4 regions of the Micromonospora sp. NPDC005194 genome follow, and region 3 is predicted to be linked to each of the others. Evidence: riboswitches for the same ligand, from Rfam matches in the RefSeq annotation. Region 3 holds a riboswitch; each other region holds the start of a gene.
The links. A riboswitch is a leader RNA that binds a small molecule or an ion and turns the genes downstream of it on or off. The one in region 3 is predicted to bind cyclic di-AMP.
Positions count from the first base shown of each region.

Region 1: linked by a shared signal. The riboswitch ahead of ABZU53_RS23020 (C39 family peptidase) and the one ahead of ABZU53_RS16935 (hypothetical protein) in region 3 are both predicted to bind cyclic di-AMP.
Region 2: linked by a shared signal. The riboswitch ahead of ABZU53_RS01700 (NlpC/P60 family protein) and the one ahead of ABZU53_RS16935 (hypothetical protein) in region 3 are both predicted to bind cyclic di-AMP.
Region 4: linked by a shared signal. The riboswitch ahead of ABZU53_RS06120 (hypothetical protein) and the one ahead of ABZU53_RS16935 (hypothetical protein) in region 3 are both predicted to bind cyclic di-AMP.

Region 1 covers NZ_JBEXIA010000029.1:72,995-80,146, reverse strand. The annotation lists gene ABZU53_RS23035 (acyltransferase) at 1-570, shown strand, start outside; gene ABZU53_RS23030 (hypothetical protein) at 663-1,175, shown strand; gene ABZU53_RS23025 (hypothetical protein) at 1,394-2,164, shown strand; cyclic di-AMP (ydaO/yuaA leader) riboswitch at 2,450-2,590, shown strand; gene ABZU53_RS23020 (C39 family peptidase) at 2,823-3,665, shown strand; gene ABZU53_RS23015 (alpha/beta hydrolase) at 3,791-4,537, shown strand; gene ABZU53_RS23010 (CDP-glycerol glycerophosphotransferase family protein) at 4,542-6,212, opposite strand; gene ABZU53_RS23005 (bifunctional cytidylyltransferase/SDR family oxidoreductase) at 6,252-7,152, opposite strand, start outside.
Region 2 covers NZ_JBEXIA010000002.1:17,939-25,090, forward strand. The annotation lists gene ABZU53_RS01670 (dihydrofolate reductase family protein) at 1-72, shown strand, start outside; gene ABZU53_RS01675 (VOC family protein) at 246-614, opposite strand; tRNA gene ABZU53_RS01680 (tRNA-Gly) at 731-804, opposite strand; gene ABZU53_RS01685 (zinc metalloprotease) at 1,007-1,990, shown strand; gene ABZU53_RS01690 (pyridoxamine 5'-phosphate oxidase family protein) at 2,069-2,626, opposite strand; gene dcd (dCTP deaminase) at 2,726-3,304, shown strand; gene ABZU53_RS01700 (NlpC/P60 family protein) at 3,368-4,408, opposite strand; cyclic di-AMP (ydaO/yuaA leader) riboswitch at 4,422-4,558, opposite strand; gene ABZU53_RS01705 (N-acetylmuramoyl-L-alanine amidase) at 4,793-6,769, shown strand; gene ABZU53_RS01710 (NlpC/P60 family protein) at 6,832-7,152, opposite strand, start outside.
Region 3 covers NZ_JBEXIA010000017.1:71,460-78,611, reverse strand. The annotation lists gene ABZU53_RS16945 (MarR family winged helix-turn-helix transcriptional regulator) at 15-344, opposite strand; gene ABZU53_RS16940 (carbonic anhydrase) at 593-1,321, shown strand; gene ABZU53_RS16935 (hypothetical protein) at 1,410-2,429, opposite strand; cyclic di-AMP (ydaO/yuaA leader) riboswitch at 2,434-2,564, opposite strand; gene ABZU53_RS16930 (YibE/F family protein) at 2,731-4,095, opposite strand; gene ABZU53_RS16925 (heavy metal translocating P-type ATPase) at 4,558-6,519, shown strand; gene ABZU53_RS16920 (metal-sensitive transcriptional regulator) at 6,525-6,821, opposite strand; gene ABZU53_RS16915 (copper ion binding protein) at 6,971-7,152, shown strand, end outside.
Region 4 covers NZ_JBEXIA010000005.1:123,724-130,875, forward strand. The annotation lists gene ABZU53_RS06105 (PfkB family carbohydrate kinase) at 1-139, opposite strand, end outside; gene ABZU53_RS06110 (SRPBCC family protein) at 311-763, shown strand; gene ABZU53_RS06115 (hypothetical protein) at 881-1,441, opposite strand; gene ABZU53_RS06120 (hypothetical protein) at 1,564-2,583, opposite strand; cyclic di-AMP (ydaO/yuaA leader) riboswitch at 2,637-2,768, opposite strand; gene ABZU53_RS06125 (cation diffusion facilitator family transporter) at 2,910-3,827, opposite strand; gene ABZU53_RS06130 (AAA family ATPase) at 3,934-6,051, opposite strand; gene ABZU53_RS06135 (alpha/beta hydrolase) at 6,159-7,103, opposite strand.

The DNA.
Region 1 (7,152 bases), on a different contig from region 3:
CCGCCGGTGCGGTCGCTGGAGTTCTGGCTGGGCGCGGTGGCGGCGGAACTGATGCTGCGCGGCCTCTGGCGCGGGCCGCGGCTGACGGCGGCCACCGCGATCTTCGTGGTCACTTGGGTGACCGCCGCGCAGTGGATCCCCGCCCAGTGGTGGACCACGCTGCTCGCCATCGCGTACCTGCTGGTGATCACCGCTGCCGCCGACGCGGACGTGCGGGGGCGGCGCTCGCCGTGGCGCTCCCGCCCGCTGGTCTGGCTCGGCGAGGTCTCCTTCGCCTTCTACCTGGTGCACGTGCTGGTCATGACGAGCGTGCTGCGGCTCAGCGGCGACTGGGGGACCGGCTTCCGGGGCTGGCGCGGCCCTGCGGTGGTGCTCGGGTTCCTGCTGGTGAATCTGGTGCTCGCCGGGCTGCTGCACCGCTACGTCGAGACCCCGATGATGCGCCGGCTCGCGCCGCGCCGTCCGAAGCGGCCGTCGGCCGTCCCTCCACAGCGCACCGGCGACACCGACGACCGGGCCCCCGGCGCCGGCCGGACCGACGAACAATCGACGTACGCCGACTCGCGCTGACCCATTCGCCCAGGCCGGACGCGGTCGGCGCGGCGTGAGCCGACACGCCCGGCGTCGATGCGCACGGCCGCCGTCGGCGGTAGCGTGGGGACGTGCTTCCGGTCGCGCTCACCTGTCCCCTGTGGTGGGTGGCGCGCTGGGCGACACGGGTGCTGACCAGCCTCGCCGTCATCGCCGCCCTCGCGCTCGGCGCGACCACGGCCCTTCCGGGGTCGCCAACGCCAGCCGCCGCGGCGACGTCCGCCGTCGAGCCGCCCGCGTCGCCCGACCGACCCGCCGCCGTGACCAGCACCGGGCCCGCGACGTCCATCGTCGACGACGACCAGACCGCCGCCCGCGACAGCGCCACCCGCGACAGCGCCGCCCAGGAGCGGGCAGCCCGCGACAGCGCCGCCGTTGACGAGTCCGCCGCCGTTGACGAGTCCGCCGCGGCGTGGTCCGCCGACCCGCAGCCCGCGCTGCACGGCACTTCGCGCACCCTGGTCGCCACGTCGACCGGTGTGACGCCGGCGCGGGCGGTCTCCGAGCGGTCACCCCGCGCCAACAATCCGGCCGCCCGCGCTCCCCGGGCCCCACCGGAGCACCGAATCACTGCGGGTCGCTGACCGCGCACCGGCTCCTGACCCGCACCGGGCCACTGACCTCCGCGCCGGCCACTGACCACCGCACCGGCTGCTGAGCCGCCCCGCCGCAGCGCCGAGGCCCCGATCGAGCGTCCCGCCACCGCACCTGTCGACACACCAGTCCGTACCAGCCGACCCGCGGGTCACCGACCCTCGTGCGGCTTCCCCGTCGCAACGCGCATTCTCCCGAGGTGCCGACCATGGAGACCGTCGTCTTCTACCAGTTCCTGACCGAGGTGCCCCAGGCCGCCGCCATCTGGTCGGCCCTGTTCCTGCTGGCGCTGACCGTTCTCGCCGTGCTGGTCGCCCGCCCGGAGCCGGACTCGACCGCCTCCGAGCCGATGCCGCCGCCGCCCACCGCCCAGGAGGTGGCCGCCGCCGAACTCGCCGACCTGCGCCGCTACGCCGAAGAGGTGGCCGTGGCCGCGGCCCGCGCGGCGCAGACGGCCCGGCGACGACGCGCTGACTGGCTGATCACTCAGGAAGAGGCGCAGGCCGCCTGGTCCCGGTACGACGAGGCGGACACCGCAGCCCGTCGGGTCGCCACCGCCGGGGCGCTGCCGACCCCACGTACCCCGCACACCCCGGCCGAGTACGCGGCCCGGGAGCGCTACCTGCACCGTGCCGCGATGGCGGCGCACTGGCGCGGCGAGTTGACCATGACTCAGCTCGGTGACGTGTTCGGGCACCGGCGCGGCTGGGATCCCCGCCGGCACCCGGTCGAGCAGGAGGTGCTGCTCACCCGGGCGATCCGTGACGCGAGGCTGGCCGACCACCGGGCCGCCGACGAGCGGGAGCGGTCGGCCTGGCGGGACGCGGAGCTGGCCGCCGAGTCGGCACGCACGCTCGCCGAGGAGGCGTACGCGGCGGCGGTCCGGTTGTGGCCGAACCCGCTGCCGTCGCGCCGTACGACGACCCGGGCGTCGCGTTCGGCGGTCGTGACACGCTGGCGTCCGGCCCGGGTCGGTTGAGCCCGATCTGTTATGTGAGGCCCGTCACGGACGATGGAAATCGGGCGACCGGCACCATCGGCGGCCAATGTTCGCGCGATTGTGGCGGCGTTGCCGGCAGCCTGTCCGGTTGTCGCCCGTCGGCGCCTCCGGAACCGGTTGTCCCATCGAGTCACGTCAGCGGCAATACGCGCAGAAATTGGTGCGCCAAACGATGTTTACGCAGGTGGGCGTGGCTTGGCAGGGTCCGCACCGGCCAGTACTGTCGTGCTGTCCGGTGCGGTAACCGATCGCAGGAGGCGACGCCGTGCCGACCCGCTCAATCGTGATCTACGAACCGGGGACCCACAGTAAGTCCGGGGTGAATCCGCGAGCCACGGCCCGCGGTAGGGCGATCTTCCCGCCCGAATCCGTCAGCTAACCCGGTAGGCGGTGACGGAAGGAGTTCCATCCTCGTGCAGCACCTTTCCACCCCTCGGTTGTTCCCCCGCCTCCACGGCGTCGCGGCGCCCCCGCTCATCCGCCTTGTGACGGTGAGCTGACCCCCCGGGTCGCCGCCTTTCCCGCCCGGCCGCGCCGGGCGTTCCCCTGAGCGGTTCACCATCCGCGGACCACGGTTCGCGCGCTGGCGCCTGCCCGGATACCGGCCGAGCCCGGTGTGCCGCTCACCCCCCGAACCGTGGAGGACCCCGTGAAGCACACCCTGCAGCGTCAGCTCCGTCGCCTCGCGACCGAGCGCCCGTACCAGATCGTCGCCGCCTCCGCCGCGGCCCTCGCGATCGCCACCACGACCGGCGCCCTGCTTGCGGGCGCCGACGGCGCCCCGGCCAGCGAGCACACCGCGACCACAGTCGCCGAGATGCGCAGCGACACCATCGCGTCTCGCGACCAGGCGCGCGTCGCGTCCCCCTCGGCCGCGCCGAGCACTGCGGCCCCGGCCACCAGCGCCGCGTCGCCCGCCGCGAAGGCCACGAGCAACCCGGACCTCACCCGTAAGCCGACGCCGCCGAAGCCGCCCGCGACCAAGGTGCTCGACTACGACTACGAGGCGCAGAACACGTACTACAACTGCGGCCCGGCGGCCACCCGCAACGCCCTCAGCGCCACCGGCATCGACCGTACGCAGGAGGAGCTCGGCGCCGAGCTGGGCACCACCGAGATGGGCACCAACTCGGCCGAGGACACCACCCGGGTGCTCAACGCCGAGGTGAAGGGTTCCCCGTACCAGACCCGGATGTTCGCGGGCACGCCCAGCCCGGCGCAGATGGACCGCCTCCAGGCCGACGTCGTCAAGGCCATCACCGACGGCCGGGGCGTGGTGGCCAACGTCGTCGGCGACGCCACCGACACCAATGGCGGCTGGCACTCCTACGGCGGTGGGCACTACATCGCCGTCGTGGGCTACAAGGACAACGGCCGGACCGTGCGGATCGCCGACTCGGCGAACGCGGCCGACCCGGCGTACTGGATCACCACGATCGACCTGGCCAACTGGATCGCCACCCGGGGCTACTCCGCCTGACCCAGGCGCTGACGCCCACGACGCCGCGGGCGCCGTCCCCCACGAGGGGCCGGCGCCCGCGGCGTCTCGCGTCGATGCCGATGACGGCTCTCGTACCGGGCCACGAACCGTGGGAGACTGCGGCCGTGGTGGACGAATCGGTTGGTCACGCCGGTCGCGGGCCGGTCCTGCTGCTGCTGCACGGCATGGGAGCGACGGGCGACGTGTGGCTGCCCTGGGCGCCACTGCTGGAGCAGCACTGGCCAGGGCGGTGGTTGGCGCCGGATCTCGCCGGCCACGGCTGGTCGGCCCCGCTGTCGTCGTACTCCTTCGAGGGTCTGGCCCAGCGGATCGCACAGGGCCTGGCCTTCGACGACCGCATCGTGGTGCTCGGCCACTCGCTGGGTGGGGTGGTCGGCCTGGCGCTGGCGGCCCGCGCCGCCGGCCTGCCGGTGGACGCGGTGGTCGGGTTGGGCATCAAGGCGGTCTGGTCACCCGCCGAGCTGGCCCGGGCCGCGGAGCTCGCCGCCCGCCCGCTCGGTTGGTTCGCCAGCCGCACCGAGGCCGCCCGCCGCTACCTGCGGGTCGCCGGCCTCACCGGTCTGGTCTCTCCGGACCATCCGATGGTGGACGCCGGCCTGCGCCAGGTCGACGGCCGGTGGCGGCTCGCGATGGACACGAGCGCGTTCGCCGTCGGCCAGCCCGACCTGACCGCGCTGCTGGCGGCGACCGACGTGCCGGTGGTGCTGGCACGCGGCGAGCACGACCCGATGGTCACCGACGCGCAGCTCAAGGAGTACGGCGTGCCGGTCGCCACGCTGCCCGGTCTCGGCCACAACGCGCACCTGGAGGACCCGGCCGCCGTGCTGGCGCTGCTGGACGCCTACCGCTGAGCTGCTAGACCGGTGCTGACGTGGCCAGGTTCTCCGCCGGCGCCAGCTCGCGGCGCGCGGCCGTCAGGAAAGCCTCGGCGTACGACTCGGCGGGGAAGTCACCCAGGTAGCGGCGGCGGGTGGCCCAGCGCTCCTCGGCCAGCGGGTCGGTGTCCAGCAGCGCGGTGAGCACGGCGTCCACATTCGACATGTCGCGCCGCAGCACGTAACCCGACCCGGCCAACGGGAAACGGTCGGTGAACCGGTCGCCCTCGTCGCCCATGTCGGTCACGGCGTACGGCTTGCCGGAGTAGAGGTAGTCCGAGATCACGCCGGACACGTCGGAGACCAGCGCGTCCGAGCGGTTGACGCACTCGGTCAGGCTCAGCTCGCGGGCCGCCGCGCCGAAGACGTGCTGACGGCCGCTGCGGGCTCGGTCGGCGGCCAGCAGCTCCGTCAGCCGGCCCAACTGGCGTGCCGACGCCGGGTTCTGCGCCGTGTACGGGTGGGCCCGCAGGATCACCGTGGCACCGCGCTCCAGCAGCCGTCGCAGCAGCTCCTCGGCCACCGGCAGCGAGCAGTAGTCGGCGTCGGCGTGGTGCCCGGTCCAGGTCGGGGTGTAGAGCACCGTCGGGCTCGCGAGGCCGCGCGCCGGCTCCCGGCGTACGTCGATCGACTCGACCTGCGGGCGGCCCACCACCACGAACTTGTCCGCCGGGATCCGCACCCCGGCACGGGCGTACCGGTCGATCGCCGCCGGACCGGCCACGAAGATCCGGTCGAAGATCCCCGAGACCGGGTTGGCGCTCGGCGCCTTGTCGCTGTCGCCGTGGTGCAGCTGGATGTGGGTGAGCTGGGTGAACCGGACGCAGTGGCTGTTCTTCGCCCCGTGGTTGACGTAGAACGCCACCCGCAGGCTCGGCACCAGCGCCTCGTCGATCGCCCGCAGGGTGGGGCAGTAGACCACCGGCGCGTCGGTGGCCGCGGCGATGGGCGCCAGGAACTCCGGCTCGCGCACCAGGACCAGGAACGGCCTGCCGATCCGCTCCAGGTACGGCAGCCACATGGTGACCTGGTATTCCGAGCCGGGCGGCGCGGAGAAGTAGAGCAGGAACTCCGGCTGGTGCCGGCGCAGCGCGCGGGCCACCGGCCCACCGCCGCCGGTGGGCCGGAACCGCCGCCGGGCCAGGTCCAGCGCGACCGCCCCGGCGCCGGCGCCCACCAGCAGGCTGACGACGAGCGCCACGGCGGCGGGCAGGGTCAGCGCGGCGGCGAGGGCCACTGCCGCGAGCAGCCCCAACAGGGCGACGCCGAGCCGGTCGGCGATCAGCGGGGTCCAGGCCCGTACCGGCAGGTTGGCCGCCCGGACCTCCAGGTTGCCGGCGGTCCGCAGCGGCCCCACCAGGAGCACCAGCCCCAGCAGGACCAGCGCCGCGGCGGCCAGCGCCGGGTCGAACCCGTCGTCGAGTCGCCGGGTGTAGCCGACCAGGACCGCCGCGGCGATCAGCGCCGTCTCGGCGACCAGGTCAGCGCCGGGCCGGATCCGCTGCTCGGCGGCCGCCGCGGCCAGCGCCGCGACGGCCAGCGCCAGCCCCCACCCGGTGGCGCCGGTCAGCGCCACCACGACGAACGCCAGCACCGCCAGACCGACGCTCAGGCACCGGGCAAGCAGCTTTCGGACCAGGTCACCACGCATGTCGTTCCGTTCGCCGCCGTCGGAGTTCCGTCGCCCGCGTCAGCTCGCGGAGGTCACGGCCGCCGCCGCCTCGGCCCGCGCAGACTGGGCCGGCACCGACGGACCGTCACCGGGCGCCCGGCGTACGTCGATGACCTGACCGGTCAGGTCGGAGATCAGCACGTCCAGCGACGACTGGGCGACGGCCTCCGCGGCGAGCAGGGTGTGCTCCGGCTCCTCGCCGAACGCCCGGGTCCGCATCGGGGTGGCCGTCCGCTCCGGGTTGATGCAGTTGACGCGGACGCCCACGTCGGCCCACTCGTCGGCGAGCGCCTGGGTCAGGTTGACCAGGGCGGCCTTGGTGGCCGAGTAGAGCGCGTAGCGGGCCCGACCCCGGGTGTACGAGCTGGAGGTGTAGAGCAGCAGCTGGCCCTTGGTCTGCTGGAGGTACGGCAGGGCCTGCCGGGCGATGGTCACCGGACCGACGAAGTTGACCTGCAACACCCGGTCCATCGTCTCCTCGTCCATCTCGGCCAGGGCGCCCTTCTCCAGGATCCCGGCGGTGACGACCACGTGGTCGATCCGGCCGGTGGCCTCGAAGGCGGTCGTCAGCGCGGCCTCGACGTCCTCGGCGCGCTCCACGTGGGTGCCAGTGGTGGAGCGGCTGAACGGGAAGACCTGCGCGCCGTAGCGCCGGGCCAGCTCGGTCAGCTCGTGGCCGATGCCGTAGCTGCCGCCGAACACCACGATGGTGCGGCCGGTCAGCTCCTCGCTGTAGCTGCGGTGGTCGGTCAGCCGGGGCGCCTGCGCCGCGGCGAGCTGGAAGAGCTTGTCCGCCAGGTGCACGTCGACCGGGTGGGTGACCTTGATGTTCTCGTCCGAGCCGTCGATCACCTTGATCGGGGTGCCCGGCAGGTAGCGCAGGACCACGCCGCAGTCGTCGGTGGCCGCGAAGTCGGGG
Region 2 (7,152 bases), on a different contig from region 3:
CTCGACCGCTTCCACCTGGAGTCGGTGCCCAGCCCCAGCGGAGTCACCCATCTCCTGTTCTGGAGACGGTGACCGCCACTACAGGCGGGAGCCGTCGGCGCACAGATCTTGGACAGTTTCCGTTAGCAGCTAACGGAAACTGTCCAAGATCTGCGACCTGCGATGGCAGCGGCCAGTCCGAAGTCTTCGGTCGGGCCGAGGCGGAGTCCGGGCGGCGGTCCGGCAAAGGGCCCTTGACACATGCCCTAAGCCAGGCGGGAGAGGACCAGCAGCCGGTTGCCGTCCGGGTCGGTGACCCTGGCGGACCGCTCACCCCAGGGCTGGTCGACCGGCTCCTCGGTGACCGTCGCGCCACCCGCGCGCAGAACGTGCACGGCCGCGTCGCAGTCGTCGGCGTACACGCACAACTCCCAGCGGCGCGAGAGGGTGGGGTCGCCTGCATGCGGGTCGGCGGCCAGGCCCAGCTCGCTGCTGCCCAGCCGCAGGGCTACGAACTCCGGCTCACCGTCCTCCGGGAACCGGTAGGTCAGCTCGAAGCCGACGACGTCCCGGTAGAACGCGATCAACCGCGGCAGGTCGGGCGTCGTCACGATGGGAAAAGCCTCGGTGAACACGCGACCACCTCCTGACCGGACCCTAACGGGTAGGAGCGAGGCAGCCCAGGGACGTGCGCGCGCGGCAACATCGAAGGCGCTGACCGGGACTCTCGTCCTGGTCAGCGCCTCGGTCGTGGAGCGGGTGACGGGAATCGAACCCGCACTGTCAGCTTGGGAAGCTGATGTTCTGCCATTGAACTACACCCGCGGGCGGCACCACTGTACCCGAGTCGTCGAACCGGTGCACCCAGCCACCCCCACGCGCCGGCGGGACGCCTTCACCTCGGAAAAAGTTTCGTGACGGCAAGATATGGGCGTTCTCAAATGCGTCGATGGGTTGTAACGTCTCCCACACGTTTCAGCCACGGCGTGACACACCCCCTGTCACGCCGCCAGAAAGAGGTGGGCCCATGGGACTCCGTCCCAACCTGCTGACCCGGCGTGCCGCCGGTGTCGCGTCGACGACCCTCGCGCTGCTGCTCAGCACCGCTGCGGTGGGCGTCGTTCCGGCTGCTTCGGCCTTCTCCGCGGCGCCGGGCGGCGCCTGCGCGGAGCCGGCCGACAGCCACGCCAACGCTCGGGTGAAGCCCGGCGCGGCGGCCACGCACGACCCGAACGAGCTGACCGCGAAGCAGGTCCGCGAACGCGACGCCGACCTCGCGGCGGCGTTGCGCGAGCGTGCCAACTTCCGGGCCGGCGCCGGCGCCACGACGCTGGCCACCGTCACCATCCCGGTGGTGGTGCACGTGATCCAGGAGAACAGCACCCGGGCCGGCGGCAACATCCCGGACTCGATGATCACTTCGCAGATCAGCGTGCTCAACCAGGCCTACGCGGGCGGAACCGGCGGCGCTGCCACCGCCTTCGCCTTCCGGCTCGACAAGATCAACCGGGTGACGAACCCGTCCTGGTACCCGATCGTCAACGGCTCGTCGGCGGAGCGGTCGATGAAGTCGTCGCTGCGGGTGGGCGGCAAGAACACGCTCAACATCTACCTCGGCGAGCTGAGCGGCGGCCTGCTCGGCTGGGCGACCTTCCCGCAGCAGAACCTCAGCACCATGGACGGCGTGGTCGTGCTGAACGAGTCCCTGCCGGGCGGCACCGCCACCAACTACAACCAGGGCGACACCGGCACCCACGAGATCGGTCACTGGCTGAACCTCTACCACACCTTCCAGGGTGGCTGCGGCGGCTCCGGTGACAGCGTCAGCGACACCCCAGCCGAGGCGTCGCCGGCGTACGAGTGCCCGACCGGGCGGAACACCTGCTCGGCGACCGGCCTGGACCCGATCACCAACTTCATGGACTACACCTACGACTCGTGCATGTACCAGTTCACCCCGGGGCAGGCGAGCCGCATGCTGACCGCGTGGAACGCGTACCGCGCGGCGTAGCTCTCCTCGCGCACACCTGGTGCCGGCTCCGTCACGACGGAGCCGGCACCGGCGTTTTTTTGGACAGCAGGGCCGTGGTCAGGCGGCCGTGCACTGGACGTCACGGCTGCGGCGGGTCGGGCGCGTCTGCGGTACGGCGACAGGCGCGGCCGGTGCGGGCGGGGCTTGCGGGTCCAGCCAGACCCGCACGGCCGGGCGGCTCGGGGTGACACCCGGAACGCCGGCGGCGTGCTGCTCGCGACGGGTCAACATCGCCACGTCGACGGTGAACTCGAACAGCCGCCAGTCGACCTGCGGCTCGGCCCGGGCGCTCTGCGCCAGTCGGGCCACCTGGACCGGGTCCGTGACCGGCCAGGCGTGGCCCGCCACGTACGCCTCGTCGTCGCTCTCCTCCGGAGGGAACGAGTGCAGCGCGTAGCGGCCGTCCCGTTCGAGGTCGCGGCGCTTCGGCGAGTCGATGATGAAGCAGAAGAGACCCTCGTCGGTGATGACCGGGGAGACCGGATGGACCCGGGGCCCGCCGTCGGCGCGGACCGTGGCCAGGTAGCCGAAGCCCGGCCCGTACTGCTGCAGGAGAACGCGGATCCCGTCGGCGAGGCGGGGCTCGTCGGCGGCGAATTCGGACCAGGAAGCCATGCCGACATTCTATCGAACAAATGTACGAGCAGCGACCTCGACGCGCTGGTCACCGGCACCGAATCCGGCCGGTCCGGCCAACGCGGCTATGGTGGTCCGATGCTGCTCTCCGACCGTGACCTGGTCTCCGAGATCAAGGCCGGCACGCTGGGCCTGGAACCGTTCGAGCCCACCCTGGTCCAACCGTCCAGCATCGACGTACGACTCGACCGGCTGTTCCGGGTGTTCAACAACCATCTCTACACCCACATCGACCCGGCCATGCAGCAGGACGACCTGACATCGGTGGTCGAGGTGCCCGACGGCGAGCCGTTCGTGCTGCACCCGGGGGAGTTCGTGCTCGCCTCGACGCTGGAGGTGATCTCGCTCGGCGACCAGCTCGCCGGCCGGCTGGAGGGAAAGAGCTCACTGGGCCGCCTCGGCCTGCTCACCCACTCCACCGCCGGGTTCATCGACCCGGGCTTCTCCGGTCACGTCACGCTGGAGCTGTCCAACGTGGCGAACCTCCCGATCACCCTCTGGCCGGGCATGAAGATCGGCCAGCTCTGCATCTTCCGGCTCTCCTCGCCGGCCGAGCACCCGTACGGCTCGGTGGTCTACGGCTCGCGCTACCAGGGGCAGCGGGGGCCGACGCCGAGCCGCTCCTGGCAGAACTGGCGTGCCTGGCCGACGCGATAGATAGCGGACGACGAGGGCCCGCCGCGACGAGATCGCGACGGGCCCTGCTGCGTCCCGCGTTGGTCAGCCGGGACGGCCGTAGCTGTGGATCGGCCCGTCGTCGACCTTCTTCATCTTGATCGGCTGACCGGCCTGGGAGGCGTGCACCACCCAGCCGTTGCCGACGTACATGCCGACGTGGTGGATGTCGCTGTAGTAGAAGACCAGGTCGCCGGGGCGCAGATCGCCCCTGCTGACATTCTTGGTCACCCGGCTCTGCGCGGCGGCGTTGTGCGGCAGCGACACACCGGCCTTCGCCCACGCGGCGAGCATCAGCCCGGAACAGTCGTACGAGTTCGGACCCTCGGCACCCCACACGTACGGCTTGCCGATCTGGGCACAGGCGAACTTGACCGCCGTGCCCGCGCCGCCGCCGGGGTAGCTGGCCGGGCAGGGCGCCGGACGCAGCGGACCGCCGCCACCATTGCCGTACACCTTGAGGCGCAGCTTCTGCAGCCGGTCGATCTCGTCGTTGATCTGCTTCTTCTTCGCCGCCAGCTGCGCTTCGGTCCGGGTCAGCTGGGCCACCATCTCGTCCAGCGGCGCCTTCTGCCGGGCCAGCTCGTCGCGGAGGTCGGCGACCTGACGGACGTCCTCCTGCTGGTTGTGGGCGAACCGGTCGAGCATCTCGAGCTGCCCGACCACCTCGCCGGGCGACCGGCTGCCGAGCATCGTGTTGACGGTCGACAGGTTCTCGCCCATGTACGCGCGCACGGCCAGCGCGCTTACCTTGTTCATCGCGGCGTCGACCTGGCGCTCCAGGGGCGCGATGCGGGCGGCGAGCGCGTCGGCCTGCCTGCGCTTCACGGCCAGGTCCGCGCGAGTGGCGTTGTGCCGTTCGATGACCGGTTCGAGCTTGTTCCAGTCGGCGTCGATCTGGCGCTCGATCTCGGCGACGGACGGATCCGCGTGCGCCGCCGTGGCGCTGCCCGTCAGGACGACGGCTACGCCGACCAGGGCGGCGAGGGCGGTGGTGAAGCGGGACCAGCGTGGACGCGGCACTGTCGACGTCGGGTCGGCCGAGGCCGACCGTTCGGACGACGGCCGCGGGGCATGGAGGGCCACCGGGGTTCCGTACTCCTTCTTCCTGACCGCCTACCGGGTTAGCTGACGGGTTCGGGCGGGAAGTTGGCGCCCTACCGCATTGGCTGCGGATTCACCCCGGGGGAACCTGGGTCCCCGGCTCGCTCGCAAGCGACTCGGCGGTGTCGGTCCGTTACCGCCCGGGATGGGCAGACCTGCTACCGGGCCGACAAATGACCAGAGTAGAGACGGCCGTTACCGATCCGCAACCCGTGCGGCCGTGACACTCCGTACCGATTGGAGGAGGTCACCGAGCGTGCGTGAAGCTTTCTTTCGATGCAGTTTGATGTATGGAAAGGTATTGACGCGGACTCCCGACCGGCGCGAAGGTGACCACACCGTTACCAGTCAAATCTAGGGGGTTCGATGGAACGTCCAACCCTGTCCGCCGGCCGGCGCGCATCGCTCGCGGTCGCCGTGGTCATCGCCACGGCCGCCGTACCGCTGAGCGCCGGCCCCGCCTCCGCCGCACCGGCCGCCGACCGTCAGCAGCAGTACGCCGCCGCGTCGACCGAGTACGGCGTGCCGACCGCCGTGCTGCTCGGGGTCTCCTACCTGGAGTCCCGCTGGGACAGCAACGCCGGCACCCCGAGCACCAGCGGCGGCTACGGACCGATGCACCTGACCGATGCCCGCCACGTGGCCGCCCTACCCGCGCGCGGCCACCACGACGCCGGCACCGAGGATCCGCGCGGCGACGACTCCCGTGCCGTCCTGGCACCCGCGCCGGCCACGGATCCCGCGCCGCCCACGGCTGCGATGCAGACCGTCGACGCCGCCGCCGCGCTGACCGGCGCCGCCCCCGAGGCGCTGCGCAGCGACGCGACGACCAACATCCGGGGCGGGGCGGCGCTGCTGGCCGCGTACCAACGGGAGGTGGGCGCCCCGGTCGGCGCCGGCACCGACCCCGCCACCTGGTACGGCGCGGTGGCCCGCTACGCCGGCGCGGACAGCGCCGACGCCGCGGCGGCCTTCGCCGACGAGGTCTTCACCACCATCGGCGCCGGCGAGACCCGCGTGACCGACGACGGCCAGCGGGTCACGTTGCCGGCCCGCGCGGTCCAACCCCAGCGTTCCTGGCTGGACCGGCTGGGCCTGCGACGACTCGCCCGCCCGGACGGCCTGGAGTGCCCGCGGACCGTCTCCTGTGAGTGGATCCCGGCACCCTACGAGGCGTTCGGCGACGGCGACTACGGCAACCACGATCTCTCCGACCGGCCCGCCCGGCAGAAGATCGAGTACATCGTCATCCACGACACCGAGGCGAGTTGGGCGACCACCCTGAAACTCGTCCAGGACCCGACCTACGTGAGCTGGCACTACTCGCTGCGCTCGGTGGACGGGCACATCGCCCAGCACGTCAAGACCAAGGACGTCGCCTGGCACGCCGGCAACTGGTACGTCAACGCGAAGTCGATCGGGCTGGAACACGAGGGCTTCGCCGCGCAGGGCACCTGGTACACCGAGGCGATGTACCGGACCTCGGCGAAGCTCGTCCGGCACCTCGCGCTGCGGTACGGCATCCCGCTGGACCGCCAGCACATCATCGGCCACGACAACGTGCCCGGCACCGTCGCGTCGACCGTGCGCGGGATGCACTGGGACCCGGGGCCCTACTGGGACTGGACGCACTACTTCGACCTGCTGCACGCACCGCGACTGGACACCGGCACCCCCGCCACCGGGCTGGTCCGGATCGACCCCGACTACGCGACCAACCAACCGGCGTTCACCGGGTGCGTCACCCCTGGAACACCCTGCGCGCCGCGCGGCTCCTCGTCGGTGGTGCTGCACACCGCGCCGTCCACGGACGCGCCGCTGGTCAACGACATCGCGCTCCGCCCGGACGGCACCCCGAACACGATGGACGTGTCGGACCACGGGGCGCGGGCCTCCGCCGGCCAGACGTACGCGCTGGCCGGCCGGCAGGGCGACTGGACGGCCATCTGGTACCTCGGGCAACGGGCCTGGTTCCACAACCCGGCGTCCGCGCCGACCGCCACCTGGACCGTGGGTGTGGTGGCCGTTCCGAAGCCGGGCCGGGCCACCATCCCCGTGTACGGGCGGGCGTACCCGGAGCAGGCGGCCTACTCGGCCGGCGTGCCCTACCAGGCGATCTCACCGCTGCAGTACACGCTGGCCGCCGGTCAGCGCTACGCCGTCGGCGCGGTGCTGGCCGGCGAGTACTACCGGGCCAGCACGTTTGACGGCTCCTCGCCCGGCGACTGGACGGTGATCCGGGGCAAGAACCGGTACGCGCAGATCCAGTTCGGCCACCGCATCATGTACGTCGACCTCGCCGACGTGCAGCTCCTGCCGTCCCCGGTGGGCGCTCCCCGCTGACGAACGACATACGACGAGGGCCCCCGGTCATCCGACCGAGGGCCCTCGTGGCGTCCGCTGGATCAGCCGGGTCGGCGGAACCCGGCGATCGGCATGGTGGTGATGCTCGACACCTGCACCGGTTTGCCGGCACGAGGCGCGTGCACCATCTGGTTGTTACCCAGATAGAGCCCGACATGGCTCAGGCCGGAGAAGAAGAAGACCAGGTCACCGGGGCGGGCGTCGGCGCGCGACACGGCCTTGCCCTCGTTCCACTGGTCACCCGTGTGGTGGGTGAGGGAGATCCCGGCCGACTTGTACGCGTACTGGGTCAGGCCCGAGCAGTCGAACGAGTTCGGGCCGGTGGCGCCCCAGACGTACGGGTCGCCGACCTGCTGGCAGGC
Region 3 (7,152 bases):
TGCACCGACGACGGTCAAGGCCGGGACGTGACATCTTCTGCGGGTGCTTCGGCGAACAGCGCGAGCAGGTCGCCGACCTGGCGGTCGGCCTCGGCGGGGTGCCGGAACCGGCCGGCGGGGTTCAGGGTGTACTCGTTGCGACGCCCCACCCGGGTGCGGTGCAGGTAACCACCGGCCTCCAGGTCGGCGACGATGGCCTGGGCGGCCCGTTCGGTGACGCCCACCTCGGCCGCCACGTCGCGCAGTCGCGCGGTGGGATCGCGGGCGATGGCCAGCAGCACATGCCCGTGGTTGGTGAGGAACGTCCAGTTCCGGCCGCCTCCGGCCGTCGCCGCGCTCGTCATGGTGGAGCCGCCTCTCCGGTTGTCCGCCCCACCTCCGTGCCCGCCGGAGGGTCGGGCCAGGTGCCGACGGACGGGCCCGGTCCCAACGGCCGGAGGGCCGGTTCGGGGGTCAACGTATGAAATCTAAATCACGCATATCTTGACGCATCTTGCGGTGCGTGTGACCGTGGAGCCCGAGCCAGCGCCCACCGCCGGCCCGACTGAAAAGCCTCTTGAGCAGGTCAAACGCGTGGAGACGAGGTGCGGGGATGAGCCGTTCCGGTACGCCTGGCGGGCAGCCGGGCCCGCAGCGGGCTGCCGATCGAGCGCCGACGCCGACCGAGCCGGCCCGAGCGTACGCCGAGCTGGCCGCGGGCAACCGGCGCTTCGTCAGCGGGGCGCCGCGCCACCCCAACCAGGACGCCGGGCACCGGGCCGCCGTGGCCGACGGGCAGCACCCGTTCGCGGTGATCGTGGGCTGCTCCGACTCCCGCCTGGCGGCTGAGATCATCTTCGACCGGGGGCTGGGCGACCTCTTCGTGGTCCGTACGGCCGGACACACCGCGGGCCCGGAGGTGCTGGGCAGCGTGGAGTACGCGGTGACGGTGCTCGGCACTCCACTGGTGGTGGTCCTCGGCCACGACTCGTGCGGTGCGGTGCAGGCCGCCCGTGAGGCGGCCGCCACCGGCGTCGCGCCGCCGGGACACCTGCCCGCGGTGGTCGACGCGGTGCTGCCCAGCCTGCGACGTGCCACCGCCGAGGGCGTGGACGACGTCGACGGCATCGTCGACATCCACATCGCGCAGACCGTCGAGACGCTGCTCGGGCAGTCGCCCGTGCTGGCCGACGAGGTGGCACAGGGGCGGTGTGCGGTGGTGGGCATGTCGTACCGGCTCGCCGCCGGTGTGGTGCGCGCGGTTACCCCCGCACCGGCGGGTGCCGCGACGTTCGACGCGCCCGGCGCCTCGGACGACCCGGCAGCTTCCGCCGCCGCCTGACGCGGACCGCCCCGGCAACTTCCGCCGCCTGACGCGACGAGGGCCGCCCCGCCTGATGCGGGACGGCCCTCGACTTCTTGGCACCGGGTCAGAGCAGCGACATGTGCACGTGGTCGGTGTGGTTCGACGGTCCGCTGTACGACTTCCAGCCGGTCGCCGGGAACCAGATCTGCCGGTTCCAGATCACGTAGTAGATGCCGAGGCGGTCGGCGTTGCGGATGAGGAACGCGGCGACGTTGTTGCCGTACATGCGGGTGTCGTTGTTGTGCCACGGGCTGAAGCCGCTCTTCTGCAACGACCAGTCACAGGCGCGGCCCTTCGGGTGCTCGAACGGGCCACCGTTGCGGTGGCAGCCGACGAACCGGTTGAACCCGGCCCGCTTGACCTCCTTGTACGCGTGCAGGGTGCGCGGCGTGACACAACCGGAGGTGGTGGGGTCGTCCTCGCTGCATGACTCGGCCTTCCAGTCGCCGTCGGCGGTGCGACCCGGGCCGATCCGGGCGACCGGCGAGACGGCGTCGACCAGACCGCCGGTGAAACCCTGACCGCCGACCAGCGCGAGCGCCTTGTCCGCGTCGCGCTTGTCCTTCGCCATCAGGGCGGTCTGCTTCTGCTGCTCGCGGACCTCCGCGTCGAGGGCCAGCTTGGCCTGCTCGGCGCGGGTCTTGACCGTGTTGACCTCGGCGAGCTTCTTCTCGTTGACCATGTTCATCTCGTCGAGCGCCGCGGCCCGTCGGACGAACGAGTCCGGGGCGTCGCTCTCCAGCAGCATCGCGATCGCGCCGATCCGCCCGGTCCGGTACGACTGGGCGGCGATCTGCCCGACCTGCGGGGCCAGCGCCTCCAGGTCGGCCTTCGCCCGCTCGACCTGCAACGCCAGCTCAAGCTGCCGCTTCTTGGACTTGTCCAGCTTGGACTTGGCCGCCACGTAGTCCCGGTTGGTCTGCTCGATGACGTCGTTGAGGAGCTTGGGTTCGTCTTCCTCTTCGTGCCCGGACGGTGTGGGGGTCGTCGGGGCGGCGTGGGCCGGGAGGGGCCCGGCGAACACGGTCAGCGCAGCGAGCACGGCCACCACGGGTGTCAACCAGCGGCGTAGGGGTGCCGTCACAATGTTCCCTTCCGTCGACCGCCGACCGGGTTAGCTGACGGGTTCGGGGCGGAAGTGGCCCCTACCGCTGTCGCGGATTCACCCCACGTACCTGGGTCCCCGGCTCGCCGGTTGGCGATTGGGCGGTGGCACCGCAGGCGCCGCTGCGCGCCTTCGTCGGTGACCGGCAGCGAGGTTACCCGAGAGTCCACCGCCTGAGCTACGTCCTGATGCCGACTAAAAGCGTCATTTCGCCATGGCGTTGAGTGACCAGTGACGCGGTTCTCAGGGCGTAGGCCCGATCCGGTCACGCTGAGGAGTGTCACCATGCCGTATCCGTGCTCCTGTTCGGCTCTGGCCACCCGGTGGTGGCGGTGGATGGGGGTGCGCTCCGCTCCGGGTCGGGCCCGTCGGACCGACCCGCTGGCGGGGAGCTGAGGGCGGCCAACGCCTCCGTCCGGTCCGGACGGGGGCGCGGCGTCAGGACGTCGGCGGCCGCGTCCTGCGCCGGCGTCGACCCGGCCGCGGTCACCACGGCGGCGAGCCCGGTGGTGAGGGGTACGGCGGCGATCAGGCCGAGCGTGGCGACCGCGCTGCGGACGATCTCCTGGGCGAGGAACTCGCTGGTCAGGATCTGCCCGAGGGGGCGGGTGTCGGCGGTGAGCAGAAGCAGCAGCGGAAGTGAGGCGCCCGCGTACGCCAGGACGATGGTGTTGACCGTGGAGGCGATGTGCGCCCGGCCGACCCGGGTGGCCGCCCGGTAGAGCTGCAGCCGGCTCAGGCCGGGGTTGGCGTTCGCCAGCTCGGTGACGGTGGCGGCCTGGGTGACGGTCACGTCGTCGAGCACCCCGAGTGAGCCGATGATGATCCCGGCGAGCAGCAGGCCACGCAGATCGACATCGGCCTGGAACATCGACAGCGTGGTGGCGTCCTCGCTGCCGAAGCCGGTCAGGTGGGTGGCGGCGGTGGCGATGGTCGCGAGCACGCCGGTGAGCACCAGGCTGCCCAGGGTGCCGAGCACCGCGACCGAGGTCTGCGCGGTCACCCCGTGTGTCAGGTAGAGCACCACGAACATGATCAGGGCTGCGCCGACCACCGCCACCAGCAGCGGTGACCGGCCGGCGCTGATGCCCGGCAACACGAAGGTGAGCAGGATGGCGAAGCTGGCGGCCAGCCCTGCCAGCGCGGCCAGGCCCCGCCACCGGCCGAACGCGACGATCGCGGCGGCGAAGACCACCGCGAGCCATACCAGCGGCTTTCCGCGCTGATGCTCGGCGATGTTCCAGCTGCTGGTGGCGGGATCGGTCGGGTCGGTCAGCTCGACCAGGACGACGTCGTCGCCGACCTCGATCCGCGGAGCGCCGGGCCCGGCGGGGACGGGCGTCTGCACCTGCTGGCCGGCGCTCGGCCCGTCCTCGATCCGTACGTCCACGGTCCCGCACGGCCCGATGGCCGGCGTGCCCGCCGGGTTGGCCGACGGTGGGCAGGGTTCGGTCACCACCCGGGTGACCGTGCCGTGGTGGCGCGGCGCGTCCGTGCCGCCGCCGGTCTGCGGCGCCCCGTCCCGTGGCCAGAGCACCACGGCGGCGACGACGGTGGCCACGAAGAGTGGCACCACCGTCGCGACGAGGATCCGCCGGACCCGGGGTGGGACGGGCGGAGCGGTACGGCTGTGGTCGGAACCCAATGCGAGAACTCCCAACGATCCGGTGCGGGGTACGTGCCGACGGGCCGGTCGGTTCACCTCCGCCGGTCGAACGCGGTGCCGGGCGCATCGGATTGCCGGCTGGCGACCCGGTGATCACACAGGGTGAGCCGTCGGACCGGCCGGTCGGCGGAGGCGCCGCGCCGTGGCGGCGCCGGTGCCCGACTGGGCGGTGGGGTCCGGTAGGCCATCGCCGGAAATGCTAGCCAGCCGGACCGGGTGTCGCAGGTCGTGGCGGAGTGTCGGATGGTCGAACCGCCCGCGCGGCGTCGCCCGGAGCGGCATGTTGGAGTCATGCCCGCGTCCGAGCCCGCCCCTGAGCAGGCCGCCGACCAGAGCCAGCACGCGACGCCGGCCGGCCACGATCAGCACGCCGGCCCGGAGAGGCACGCCGGCCAGGACAAGCACGCTGGCCACGACAAGCACGCCGGCCACGACCCGGCGATGTTCCGCCGCCGGTTCTGGGTCTGCCTGGTGCTCACCCTGCCGGTGGTGCTGACCAGCCACCTGGTGGTGGACGGGCTCGGGCTCCGGTGGGACGTTCCGGGCCGCTCCTGGGTCGGGCCGGTGCTCGGATCGGTGATTTTCCTCTGGGGTGGCTGGCCGTTCCTGGTCGGTGCGGTGCGCGAGATCCGGGACCGGGCGCCGGGAATGATGCTGCTGGTCGCGATGGCGATCACGGTGGCGTACTCGGCGTCGTTGGCCACCAGCCTGGGCGCCTTCGACCTGGACTTCTGGTGGGAGTTGGCCGCGCTGGTCACCATCATGCTGCTCGGGCACTGGCAGGAGATGAAGGCCATCGGGCAGGCCCGGGGGGCGCTGGCGGCGTTGGCCGCGTTGCTGCCCGACGAGGCCGAGCGCGTGGCGGCGGACGGGCAGGCCGAGCCGGTGCCGGTCGGCGCGTTGCGGGTGGGCGACGTGGTGCTTGTCCGGCCCGGGGGTCGAGTGCCGGCGGACGGCCGGATCGTCGATGGCGACGCCGAACTGGACGAGTCGATGATCACCGGTGAATCGCGGCCGGTGGCCCGGTCGACGGGCGAGCGGGTGGTGGCCGGCACGGTCGCCACCGACTCGGCGATCCGGGTCCGGGTCGAGGCGCTGGGTGACGAGACCGCGCTCGCCGGCATTCAGCGCATGGTCGCGCAGGCGCAGCGCTCGGGTGGGCAGGCCCAACTGCTGGCCGACCGGTTCGCCGCCGCGCTGTTCTACGTGGCCGCCGGCACAGCCGTGGTGACGCTGGCGGTCTGGACCGCGCTCGGTGAGCCCGACCAGGCGGTGGTCCGTACGGTCACCGTCCTGGTGATCGCCTGCCCGCACGCGCTCGGCCTGGCCATCCCGCTGGTCGTGGCGCTCTCCACCGCCCTGGCGGCGCGGCGCGGGATCCTGGTCAAGGACCGGTTGGCGCTGGAGCGCATGCGGACCGTCGACGCGGTGCTCTTCGACAAGACCGGCACGCTGACCCGGGGTGAGCACGCGGTGAGCGACCTGGTGACGACCCAGGGGCTGGAGCGGGAGGAAGCGCTGCGGATCGCCGCCGGCGTCGAGTCCGACAGCGAGCATCCGCTGGCTCGGGCGATCGTGACGGCGGCCGGGTCCGCCGGCCCAGCGCGTGCCACCGGCTTCCGGTCGCTGCCGGGCCGCGGCGTGCGGGCCACCGTCGACGGTACGGAGTACGCGGTGGGCGGCCCGGCGTTGCTGCGGGATCTGGGCCGAGCGCTCCCGGACGACCTGAAGGCGGCGACCGGCCGATGGTCGGCGCGCGGGGCCGTGGTGCTGTACCTGGTGCGGCTGCCGGGCACCGTGCTCGGGGCGTTCGCGCTCACCGACGAGGTGCGTCCGGAGGCCCGGCAGGCCATCGCCGAGCTCCGTGCCGAAGGCGTCCGCACCATCGCCATGATCACCGGCGACGCGCGGTCGGTGGCCGAGTCGGTGGCAGCCGATCTCGGCTTCCGGTCGGGGGTGGACGAGGTCTTCGCCGAGGTGCTGCCGGCCGAGAAGGACAGCCGGGTCGCGGAGCTCCAGCGGCGAGGGCTGACCGTGGCGATGGTCGGCGACGGGGTGAACGACGCGCCGGCGCTGGCCCGCTCCGACGTCGGCATCGCGATCGGGGCGGGGACCGACGTGGCGATCGAGTCCGCCGGGGTGGTGCTGGCGTCGTCCGACCCGCGCGGTGTCGGTGCCGTGGTCCGGCTCTCCCGGGCGTCGTACCGCAAGATGCGGCAGAACCTGGCCTGGGCCGCCGGCTACAACGTGGTGGCGTTGCCCCTGGCGGCCGGGGTGCTCGCCTGGGCCGGGGTGGCGTTGAGCCCGGCGGTGGCGGCGGTGCTGATGTCGGCGTCCACCATCGTGGTGGCGCTCAACGCCCAGTTGCTCCGCCGGGTACGCCTCGACGCGGAGCCCGACTGACCGGCTCAGCCGCGCTTCATGAGTCGGCCGACGGCCGCCATCATCTCGGTGGCCATCTCGTCGGCCCGGCCCTCGGCCGCCCCCTCGTGCATGCAGTGCCGGGCGTGCCCGTCGAGCAGGCCCAGGGCCACCTTGTCGAGCGCGGCCTGGATCGCGGAGATCTGGGTGAGGACGTCGATGCAGTAACGGTCGTCGTCGACCATCTTCTCGATGCCCCGGACCTGCCCCTCGACGCGGCGGAGCCGCGCGAGCAGCTGGTCCTTGCTGGCGGTGTAGCCGCGGATCGGCGTGGGTGCGGTCATGGCGACGAGGATAGCGTACCCCTGGGGGGTATGGTAACGTCCCTCGTGTCCGATACCCCCACCGGGTACCGGTACATGACCGGTCACGAGTCTGCCTCGGCCTTACCCCTGGGGGGTATAGGCTGGCAGACGACGAAGGGAGAGATTCGATGGTCGACACGACGTTCCAGGTGCGGGGCATGACCTGCGGGCACTGCGTCAGCGCGGTCAGCGCCGAGGTGGGCGCCATCGCCGGGGTGCGCGACGTGCAGGTGGATCTCGCCACCGGCCGGGTCGCCGTCACCAGCGAGCAACCCGTGGACGCGGAGTCCGTCCGGGCAGCGGTCGACGA
Region 4 (7,152 bases), on a different contig from region 3:
CCCCGAGCGACAGCACCATGCGGGCCTGCCAGACGCCCTGGCCGCCGGGGTGCAGGTGCAGTTCGGGCTGGTCGTTCGGCTGATCCACGGTCACCGTCAGTTGCGGGGTGGGCGCGAAGACCATCACGTGCCCGCTCACCGGTCGTCACCGAACATGTGTCCACCCTCCGTCACAACCGGTGATTTCCCATCAGCCGACCGTAGTGGGAATGCTGGGCGAATACCGGGACAACGGACGGTGTCCGTCCGGGCGTTGCCAGCCTGAGCCGCGTACGGGACGATCGTGCGACCAGCGACCTCGGGAGACTGTGTGCTCAGCAGCGACAGCTTCAGCTACACCGTCCAGGCCCGCTGCTCACTCGCCGAGGCGGCGGCGTTGTTGAGCGACCTGACCCGCCAGGGCGAACTGCACCCCCTGATCGTCCGGGTCCGCCGGGTGCCGCCCCGTCCGGGCGCCCGAGCCAGCTACACGATCAACGACAGGCTGGCGGTGGGGCCGTTGCGCTTCCGCACCACCTACCAGGCGGACGTGCTGATCAGCGAACCTGACGAGATCGTCACGGTGGCCCGCCAGTGGCCGGCCACCACCGTCCGCAACCACACCCGGTTGCGCGCCGAGCCGGACGGCCTGGTCCGGATCGACGTCGACATCACCCTGCGCGCGCCGACGCCCCTGTTCCGGTACGCCTTCCAACAGGCCCGCGCCGCCCACCTCGCCCTGGCCACCCGCCTCGGTGCGGCCCTCGACCGCCCCGCGTCATGATCGTGCCTCGCCGATCATGGAGTTGTGGTGGGCCACAAAACGCCCATACAACGCCAAGGCAGGCACCACAACTCCATGATCGCCGGGCCATCCAGCACGGGTTGGCCGGCCGGAGCCCTAACGCAACACTGTTGACTTCCGTGTTGTTGCGCGATCTTGTGGCGCGTTGCGTGCCGGGCTCGCGGCGGCGGAGGTATGGCGTGCGCCGGTGGGTCGGGCGGGTCGGCGGCCCCAGGGCTTGTACGTGGAGAGCACGGTCGCGATGATCATGAGGCTGGTCGACACCGCGGGCGCGATCACCAGGTCGGCGCGATCCCGGGCGGGGAGGGCGGCGCCCAGCGCGCTCGCGTGCCGCAGGTTCGGGGTGAGCAGGAACAGCACCAGCCCGACCATCGCCGTGGTGATCACGAGCTTGACCAGCACCCACCGGTGGCGCACCAGGCCCCAGGGGGTGAGCAGCGCGCTGGCGACGCCGACGAGCCAGACGAGCACGCTCAGCGGCGCGAACAGCACCGTGCCGACGAGCCCGGCGACCGGATAGACCACGGCCGGGTCGGCGCCGCGCTGTGCCGCGATGCCGAGGGTGAGCAGCACCAGGTCGGCCCCGAGCCAACCGAGCGAGGTGATGAGGTGCAGGGTGAGCAGCGCCTTGCGGGTGGCGGGTGGGATTCGCGGCATACCCGACATGCTGCCGGCCCGGCCCGGCCGGGTCGTCCGATCACCGGCGGCGTCCGGGGTACGTCCGCTGACGTACCCGGGGCCGGCGCACCCGCTCGACGGTGCGCCGGCCACCGGTGGGGTCAGTACACCGACAGGTGTACGTGGTTGGTGTGTTCGCTGGAGGGGTCGCCGTTCCCCCCGCTGTACGACTTCCACCCGCTGCTGGGCAGCCAGATCTGCCTGTACCAGATCACGTAGAGCACGGCGAGCCGGTCGGAGTTGCGGATGAAGTACGCGGCCAGGTTGTTGCCGTACGTCTTGTCGCCGCCGGTGGCGTCCCCGCCGAAGCCGCCCTTCTGGGCGGCGAAGTCGCAGGCCCGACCCTTCGGGTGTTCGCCGGAGCCGCCCGAGCGGTGGCAGGAGACGTACCGGGTGAAGCCGGCGGCCTTCGCCTGGTTGAGGGCGTGCAGGGTGCGGGGGGTGATGCAGCCGCTGGCCGGGGTGGGGTCGTTGATGCTGCACGACTCGGAGGGCCAGGAGCCGTCGGAGTTGCGCGGCGCGGGCTGGGCGTTGGCGGTGGAGGTGCCCCGGTTGGAACTGGTGTCGGCAGCGGTGGTGCGCGGCTTGCTGGTGGCGACCGCCAGGGCCCGTTCGGCCTGTTCCTTGCGCTTGGCCATCACCTCGACCTGCTTGCGCTGCTCGCGGATCTCGCCGTCCAGGGCGGTGCGGGTGCGGTTGGCCTCGTCCCGGGTGGCGTGCAGGTCGCGCAGCACCCGGTCCTCGTTGGCGGCCACCACGTCCAGCGCGGCCGCCCGGTCCATGAAGCCCTCGGGGGTGTTGGTGTTGAGCAACGCCGAGACGGTGCTGAGCCGGCCGGTGCGGTACGCCACGCCGGCGATCTCGCCGACCTTGCCGTTGCGCACGGTCATCTCGGCCTCGGTGGTCTTCAGCTTGGCCGCGAGTTGCTGCTGGCGCTGGACGGAGGTGTCCAGGGCGCGCTTCGCGTCCAGGTAGCCCTTGCTGGCGGCCTCCAGTTGGGCCCGCAGCGCGGGGGTGCCGCCCTCCTCGTCGCCGTCGGGCGCCGCGGCGGCCCGCAGGCCGCCGGGGGGAGCGGCGGTGGCGGCGCCCACCGGTAGGGCGACGCCGAGGGTGACCATCATGACGATCAGTGCCGCGAGTCGGGCGGCGGGTGGTCGTGCTGGTGCCACTACGCATGTCCTTCCGTCAGCCGCCGACCGGGTTAGCTGACGGGTTCGGGACGGAAGATCCCTACCGCTGACGCGGATGCACCCCAGGAACGTGGTTCCCCGGTTCGCCCTCTCGGGTGATTAGGCGGCGGCCGCCACCGGCGCCGGGAGGGCGCCGCCGGGTGGTGGCCGGGGACGAGCCTACCGGGGCAGGTGGGACGTGTGCAGTCGATGTGACGGAAGGTGTCTGCGCCGCCACCGAAGATGACGGCAAAACGGTCTTTTCGTCAGATAGGTGCTCACCACTCGATCGAACCGCAGGCGCCCGTGGCGGACCCGGGCTCGATCTGCAGCGTGGCGTGCTCGATGCGGAAGTCCTCCCGCAGGGCGGTACGCGCCGCGGTGAGCACCGTGCCGACCTCCCCGCCGGGTGCCATGATCAGGTGTGCGGAGGCCACCTCCATGCCCGAGGTGAGCGTCCAGACGTGCAGGTCGTGCACCTCCACCACGCCGGGCACCGCGGCCAGTCGGTCGTGCACGGCGGTGACCTGGAGGTGTTCCGGGGCGGCCTGCACCAGGATGCGGACGGCCGCGCGCCCCAGCCGCCAGGTGCGCGGCAGGATGAACACGCCGATGGCGACCGCTACCAACGGGTCGGCCCACCACCACTCGGTGACCGCGATGAGCAGCGCCGCGCCGATCACGCCGAGCGAGCCGAGCAGGTCGCCGAGCACCTCCAGGTAGGCGCCCTGGAGGTTGATGCTCTCCCGGGCGCCGGCGCGCAGCAGCGCGAACGCGATCACGTTCGCGAGCAGGCCGAGGACGGCCACCGCGAGCATCGGGCCGGTCAGCACCTCGTGCGGGTCGCCGAACCGGCCGATCGCCTCGATCACCACGTAGACCGCCACGCCGGAGAGCAGGACGGCGTTGGCCAGGGCGGCGAGCACCTCGAGGCGGTAGAGCCCGAAGGTGCGCTGCGGGTCGCCGGTGGCCCGCCGGGTGGCGGTGATCGCGGCGAGCGCCATCCCGATGCCCAGCACGTCGGTGAACATGTGCCCGGCGTCGGAGAGCAGGGCGAGCGAGCCGGTGTGGAAGGCGGCCACACCCTCGACCACCATCAGCGTCGCGAGCAGCCCGAACGCGGTCCAGAGTCGGCCCCGGTGCTGGTGGGCGGCGTTGGTGACCGACCCGTGGTGGTGGTCATGACCTGCTCCCACGAAATCCACCCTCCGTCGCCACCCGGGACCCGGTCAAATGTATGCTCACATCGCTATGTATGCAAGTGTACGGACCGGCCCACCCTTCGACACGGCAACCCGCAGGTCAGCCGGTCGGGTCGATGGTGGTGAGCCGCTGGGTGGCCCGGGAGAGCGCCACGTAGAGCGTTCGTACGCCGGAGCCCGGATCGGCCCGGATCTCGCTCGGGGCGACCAGCACCACCCCGTCGTACTCCATGCCCTTCGCCTCCAGGCTGGTCACCACCTGCAGCCGCGCCGCGCCGAGTGAGCCGAGCCAACCGGCGACCTCGTCGCGGCGGGTGACCGGCGTGATCACCCCGACCGTGCCGTCCACCTCGGCCAGCAGGCCGGTGGCCGCCTCCACGACCGCGGTCTCCAACCCGGCCGGCGGCACCACCAGCTCGACGGGGTCGATACCGGTGGAGCGTACGGCGGTCGGCAGCGGCAGGTCGGGGTAGAGCCGGCGGATCTCCGCCGCCGCCACCGCGAAGATCTCCGCCGAGTTGCGGTAGTTGGTGGTGAGCGTGAAATCGTGCCGCTTGCGACGGCCCAGCGCCTGGTCCCGGGCGTGGGTCAGCTCCTGGGGATCACCGATCCACGCGGTCTGCGCCGGGTCGCCCACGACGGTCCAGGAGGCCAGGCGGCCGCGCCGCCCGACCATCCGCCACTGCATCGGCGAGACGTCCTGCGCCTCGTCCACCACCACATGCGCGTACTCCCGGTAGTCCTCCGGACGCTCCCGGGCCGCCGCGCGGGCGGCCCGCTGCCGGTCGCTGGCGGTGCTCAGCTCGCGCACGCCGCCGGCGAGTTGGAACGGGTCACGGCGGGCCCGCGCCGGCTGCATGGGCTTGCCGAGCAGCGCGTCCAACTCGTCCAATAACGCCACGTCCGCGATGGTCAGGCCCGCGGTGTCCAGATTCTGGTACGCGGCGGTGAGCAGCCTGATCTCCGCGCCGGAGAGGATGCCGCCGGCGTACCGACGCAGCCGATCCGGGCGAGCCAGCCAGCCGAGCACGTGTCGGGGGTGCAGGCGCGGCCACCACGCCTTGAGGAACTCCCGGAACTCCGGCCGCTCGGCGATCTCGCCCTCGAAGGCCCGGTGCTCGGGCAGCCGGGTGATGCCCACCGCCCGGGCCTGCGCCCAGAGCGCGGCGAACACCCCGTCGAAGCCGGCCCGGCGTGCCTCGTTGCGCCGGGCGCCACGGTGCAGCGCGCGGTCCCGGATCCGGTCCAGCTCGGCCCGGTCCAGCCGCAGCAGCGTGCCCCGGTAGAGCAGCCGCAGCTCACCCGGGCCGCCCGGCACCGCGTCGCGGGCTGCGCGCTCCAGCACCCGGCGCATCCGCAGCGAGCCCTTCACCGCCGCCACCTCGGGCGGGTCGGCGCGGGTGGCGGTCATTCCCGGAAAGAGGCTGCCCAGCGAGTGCAGGGTCGCCGTGTCTTCACCGAGCGAGGGCAGCACCGAGGCGATGTACTCGACGAAGACGGTGGACGGCCCGACCACCAGGATGCCCCCGCCGGCGTACCGGCTGCGGTCGGAGTAGAGCAGGAAGGCCGCCCGGTGCAGGGCGACCGCCGTCTTGCCGGTGCCCGGACCGCCCGCCACGATCGTCACCCCGGAACCGGGCGACCGGATGGCCTCGTCCTGCTCCCGCTGGATCGTCGCCACGATGTCGCGCATGCCCCGACCGGTGGCGCGGGACAGGGTGGCCAGCAACGCGCCGTCACCGACCACAGTCATCCCCTCCGGCGCGGCGGTCGGGTCCAGCAGGTCGTCCTCGATCCGGGTGACCCGCTCGGCGCGCGAGGAGATGGTGCGGCGACGCACCACGCCCAGCGGCTGCGCCGGGGTGGCCTGGTAGAACGCGGAGGCGGCCGGCGCGCGCCAGTCGACGACAAGCGTGGTGGCGTCCTCGTCGCGGATGCCGAGCCGCCCGACGTGCAGCACCTGCCGGTCGCGCAGGTCCAGACGGCCGAAGACCAGCCCCTCGTGCTCGGCGTCGAGGGTGTGCCGTCGCTGCGCGGCGTGGAAGACCATCGCGTCGCGCTCGACCAGCGCGCCGAACGTGCCGACCCGGGCCATCCGGTAGCCGTCCCGTTCGGCCCGAACCGCGGACTGGCGCAGCTCGGCCAGTCGGGCGTACACCCGGTCGAGGTGCCGTTGCTCGACGGCGATCTCCTGCTCCAGGGCGGTCTGGTCGGTCAACGCACGCTCCTTCGATGTCGCCGGCAGACGGCGCGAACCGCGCGGGCCAACCGCAGAAGGGTACGGCCCCGGGCCCGGGGCTTCGCGCCCGAGGTGCGGGAACGTGCTCAGCGACCCGTCCCGGTCGCGCTCGCGTCGTGCCCGTCGCGCGCCGGCGCGGCGAGCACCCGACGCAGTACGCCGGTCAGCGCGGCGTTCACCTCGTCCGGGCGCTCCATCATCAGCATGTGTCCGGCACCCGGACAGACGGTCAGCTCGGTGGCCGGCAGGGCGGCGGCGATCGACTCGGCGCACGGCGGTGGGGTCAGCCGGTCCCGGTCACCGACCAGGGCGGCGGCCGGCAGGTGGGCCAGCGCGGTGAGGGTGTCCAGCCGGCGCTGGGCGCCGATCGAGGCGCGGAAGCCGCCGATCGAGCGCAGCGAGGCGCGGGCCACCGCCGAGGTCACCAGCCGAATGTCGGAGGGATCACAGCGGTCGCCGAAGAGCATCCACCGGATGCTCGGTTGCAACGCGTTCAGCAGCGCCCGGGGCGCGCGCCACGAACCGCACCGGGCCAGGACACCGGCGCCCGTCGTCTCGGCGAGCCGGATCAGCCGGGCGATGCGCGGCGAGAGCCCGTAGACGGTGTGCGTGTGCCCCTCGGCGGTGGTCGAGACGAAGACCAGGCCGGCCGTACGGGCGGCGAAGTGGCCGGGGTGGCGGTGCGCGTACTCCATGATCGTCATTCCGCCCATCGAGTGCCCGACCAGGACCACCCGACCGGTCGGCGCGACCGCGTCGAGGACGGCGGCCAGATCGTCGCCGAGCTGGGCCAGGGTGGCCGTGGGCAACGCCATGCAGCTGGACCGACCGTGGCCGCGCGCGTCGTAGGTGACCACCCGCACCGCGTCGCCGGCCGAGGCGGCCAGCGCGTCCACCTGCCGGTGCCAGCTGCGCCCGTCCAGCGTCCAGCCGTGCAGCAGGATGGCCGTGACCGGGGCGTCCGCAGGCCCCGTGACCTCCACGTGCAGCCGTACGCCGTCGGGCATACCGACCTCGAACCGCTCCGGCATCGCCACCTCCCCGGGCCGCCCCGGCCTCATCAGCACCGGGATACCCGGC